2 regions of the Streptomyces sp. NPDC047917 genome follow, and region 2 is predicted to be linked to the other one. Evidence: riboswitches for the same ligand, from Rfam matches in the RefSeq annotation. Region 2 holds a riboswitch; the other holds the start of a gene.

Region 1 (2,169 bases), on a different contig from region 2:
GCACACGCCCGGACATGTGTGCCTGCACCTGGAGGAGAAGCACCCGGGCAATCTGCCGGGGCGGGGACGGCTCTTCTCGGGGGACCATCTGCTGCCGGGGATCAGTCCGCACATCGGGCTGTACGAGGACCCGGACGACGCCACGGCCACCGACCCCCTCGGTGACTACCTCGACTCGCTGGAGCGGATCGGCAGGCTCGGGGCCGCCGAGGTGCTGCCCGCGCATCAGTACGCCTTCACCGATGCGGCGGGGCGCGTGCGGGAGCTGCTCGGGCATCACGAGGAGCGGCTGACCGGGCTGCTCGGGCTGCTGGCGGAGCCGCTGACACCGTGGGAGCTGGCCGAGCGGATGGAGTGGAACCGGCCGTGGGAGCAGATCCCGCACGGCTCCCGGAACATCGCCGTCTCGGAGGCGGAGGCGCATCTGCGGCGGCTGGTGAAGCTCGGGCGCGCGGAGGCGGTGCCGGGAAGCGAGCCGGTGACATACATCGCGGTGTGAGCGGTGGAGCGGTGTGCGTGGTGTGAGTGGGGGGGCGAGTGGGGGGTGTGGTCTCGCTTACGTGGGCGGTGGCGCGCAGGGGAACAGAGGCGCGTACGTGAGCAGTGACACGTACGGGGCGCTCCTCCCGGCCCGGAGTCCGGTCGGTGCCGCCCGGTAGAGTGTGCGGGTCGTCATCATGCCCGTTCAGGGGGAAGCCGGTGCGAATCCGGCACTGACCACGCAGCCGTGAACCGTCTTCGCAGGCGGTGAGTCGGAATGCCCTGTCCGCGGTCGTGACCGGCTCGGACCACCGGATCCCCCGGTGGTCGGCACCGTCGAGGTACACGGGGTCGGAGCCTGGTGCCTGAGCGTGCCTGTGCCCGGTTCACCCCGCAGGAGAGGCCCCCGCCCGCCATGACCGTACGTCGCAGCGCAGCAACGCTCGCCGCCACCGCCGCCGTGCTCTGCGCGGCCGCTGCGCCGGCCGCGGTGGCAGCGCCGTCCCCCTCGCCCTCGCCGTCCGTCGCGCTGCCGTCCGGGCTGTACGGCACGAAGGACCCCACCTACGACGGGGTGTGGCGGCAGTCGCTGGCCTTCCTCGCGCAGCGGCTCGAAGGGGTCACCCCGGCCGCGAAGTCGGTGGACTGGCTGATCGGCCAGCAGTGCGCCGACGGCTCCTACGCCGCGTACCGGCCCGATACCACCAAGCCGTGCGACGCCAGGACGGTGCGGGACACCAATGCCACCGCGGCCGCCGCCCAGGCGCTGGTGGAGGTCGGCGGGCACCGCGAGACCGTGAACAACTCGGTGCGCTGGCTGAAGTCCGTACAGAACGAGGACGGCGGCTGGGGCTACACCGCGGGCGCGCCCAGTGACGCCAACTCCACCTCTCTGGTGATCGGCGCCCTGGCCCGTCAGGGGCAGCGGCTCGCGGACATCACGACCCCCGGTGGCAAGACCCCCTACGATCCGCTGCTCGCCCTCGCCGTCCCGTGCGGCGGCAAGGACGGCGGCGCGTTCGCCTACCAGCCCGACAAGAAGGGCGGGCTCGCCGCGAACGCGGACGCCACCGCGGCCGCCGTGCTCGGCACGATGGGCAAGGCCCTGGCGGTCGGGAACAACGCCGCGGGCAAGGCGCCCACCTGCCGGTCCGGTTCCGCGCTCACGCCCGAGCAGGCCGCCCAGAACGGCGCCCACTACCTCACCGGCGCCCTCGCCGGCAGCGGCCACCTGAACCTGGCGCCGATGCCCGGTGCCACCGACACCACCCCGCAGCCCGACTTCGGCAACACCGCCGACGCGGTCGTCGCGCTCTCCGCGGCCGGCCACCAGGACAAGGCGGCCGGAGCCGTCGACTGGCTGAAGAAGAACTCCGCGGACTGGGCCGGCCAGAACGGCCCCGCCGCCTACGCCCAGCTGATCCTGGCCGCCCACGCGACCGGCGACGACGCCCGGGACTTCGGCGGCGTCGACCTGGTCGCCCGGCTCAACGCGGCCGGCCCCGAGCCCGCCTCCGTCGTGACGCCCGACCCGTCCGCCGACACCGGGTACGAGGCCACGGAGAAGGACCAGGTCCACAGCGGCGACGACGTGATCGGGGGCGTGTGGTGGTACATCGGCATCGCCCTCGTCCTCGCGGCCATCGCGTTCTTCCTGACCAGCGGTCGCCGGAAGAACAGGCAGCCGTG
Region 2 (2,169 bases):
AGCGGGACGTGCAGGAGGGAGCAGGAGGCGGCGACGTCGACCCGTTCGGCGAGGCCGAGGAGGGTGCCAAGAGTGGTCAGGGACTTCTGGTAGTCGTTGATCCAGATGTTGCGGCCGTTGACCACACCCGCGACGAGGCGCTTGCCGGGCAGGCCGCCCACGGAGGCCAGGTCGTCGAGGTTGGCCGCGCCGCTGTCGGTGAAGTCGAGCCCGATGCCTTCGACGGGAGAGGCCGCGAGGGCCTGGAGCGCATCGCCCAGCCGGCCGAAGTACGAGGCAACGAGCAGCTTGGGCCGTTCGGTCAGGGCGCCGAGCTCGCGGTAGGCGCGGGCGGCGGCGTTCAGGTCGGCCGGGGTGCGGTCCTGGACCAGCGCCGGTTCGTCGAGCTGCACCCACTCCGCTCCGGCGGCCCGCAGGTCGGCGAGAACCTGTGCGTACACGGGCAGCAGCCGGTCCAGCAGGGTCAGCGGCTCGAAGTCGGCGGCGACGCCGGGAGCCGGCTTGGCCAGCAGGAGGTAGGTGATCGGGCCGACGAGGACCGGCCGAGCGGTGTGGCCCAGCGCCAGGGCCTCCTCCAGCTCGGCCACCTGCTTGGACGAGTCCGCCGTGAAGACGGTGTCCGGGCCGACCTCGGGGACCAGGTAGTGGTAGTTGGTGTCGAACCACTTGGTCATCTCCAGCGGGGCGACGTCCTGGGTGCCGCGCGCCATGGCGAAGTAGCCGTCCAGGGCGTCCACGTCGACGGCCGCGCGGTGGCGTGCGGGGACAGCGCCGACCATGACGCTGGTGTCCAGCACGTGGTCGTAGTACGAGAAGTCGCCGGTCGGTACCTCGGTGATGCCGGCCTCGGCCAGTTGCCGCCAGTTCGAGCGGCGCAGTTCGGCGGCGGCGCCCCGGAGGGCGTCGGCAGTGACGTGACCCTTCCAGTAGCCCTCGACGGCCTTCTTCAGTTCGCGGTTCTGGCCCTGGCGGGGGTAGCCGTACGCGGTGGCTCGTACTGTCGCGGCTGCGGGCTTCGCTGTCACGGAACTCTCCTTCGCGAGATGTGTCCAGGAACATCCCGGCGACGGGACGCGGACGCGAAGGGAACGACAGAACACACGGACCACGCAACGGAATCAAGGCCGCACGTGCCGCTCGCTGTGTACGCCGACCCGCCCACGAGGTCACCGGGATATCCGCGCACGGCATCGGCCGCGCACGGGCAACGGGCAGGTCTTCGGACTCGCGGGCACGCCTGCCGGTCTCCCGGCGGGCACCTACTGGCCGTCGCTTCCCAGGACCGTTGTCCGATCCCAGTGCGTATGACGGCGGTCGTTCCCGCTCACCGCTGCGGGGCAGTCCCGGATTCCCACCGGGTTCCCTCTTACGACGCATCCCGCCTGGCGGACGGGGCGAACCAGCTGCACCGGCCACCCTAGGCCGTTCCACCGAGGCGCGAGTACAGCGGTCCACATGTCGGACGTCGGAAATGAGACGCGACGGGCGAGGGCCGCGGTGCGTGCTTCGGCCGGGGCCGGACCCGTCAGGCAGGTCCGGCCGACGAACCGGGCTCAGGATGCTCGGAGCGGCACCTCGCGCTGGCCGGGGCCGTCGTAGGAGGCCAGGGGCCGGATGAGGGAGTTGTGGGCGAGCTGTTCGGTGATGTGGGCGGTCCAGCCGGTGATGCGGCTCATCACGAAGATGGGGGTGAACGCGGGGATGTCGAAGCCCATGAGGTGATAGGCGAGGCCGGCCGGGTAGTCCAGGTTGGGGTGGATGCCCTTGCGGCTGCTCATGGCGTGCCGCAGGGCGGCGTGGAGGGTGGCCAGGCGGGTGGTCTCCGGGTCGCTCGAGCGGGCGATGAGGTCCGCCAGGGCCTTCTGCATGATGGGGACGCGGGAGTCGCCGTGCTTGTAGACGCGGTGCCCGAAGCCCATGATCCTGCGCTTGGCGGCGAGGGCGTCGTCCAGCCAGCCCTCCGCCCCCTCAGGGTCGCCGATCTCTTCCAGCATGTGCATCACGGCCTCGTTGGCGCCGCCGTGCAGGGGGCCCTTGAGGGCGCCGATCGCAGCTGTGACCGCGCTGTGCAGGTCGGAGAGGGTAGAGGTGACGACACGGGCGGTGAAGGTGGAGGCGTTGAAGCTGTGCTCGGCGTAGAGGATCAGGGAGATCTCGAAGCAACGGACC

What was found. A riboswitch is a leader RNA that binds a small molecule or an ion and turns the genes downstream of it on or off. The one in region 2 is predicted to bind cobalamin.
Region 1: another riboswitch for cobalamin. It lies ahead of ACGF8B_RS29010 (prenyltransferase/squalene oxidase repeat-containing protein); the one in region 2 lies ahead of metE (5-methyltetrahydropteroyltriglutamate--homocysteine S-methyltransferase).

The regions. Positions count from the first base shown of each region.
Region 1 is NZ_JBIDCA010000012.1:258,650-260,818, reverse strand. It holds gene ACGF8B_RS29015 (MBL fold metallo-hydrolase) at 1-499, shown strand, start outside; cobalamin riboswitch at 650-785, shown strand; gene ACGF8B_RS29010 (prenyltransferase/squalene oxidase repeat-containing protein) at 896-2,169, shown strand, end outside; gene ACGF8B_RS29005 (SCO2322 family protein) at 2,167-2,169, shown strand, end outside.
Region 2 is NZ_JBIDCA010000013.1:19,285-21,453, reverse strand. It holds gene metE (5-methyltetrahydropteroyltriglutamate--homocysteine S-methyltransferase) at 1-1,025, opposite strand, end outside; cobalamin riboswitch at 1,214-1,369, opposite strand; gene ACGF8B_RS29740 (bifunctional 2-methylcitrate synthase/citrate synthase) at 1,554-2,169, opposite strand, start outside.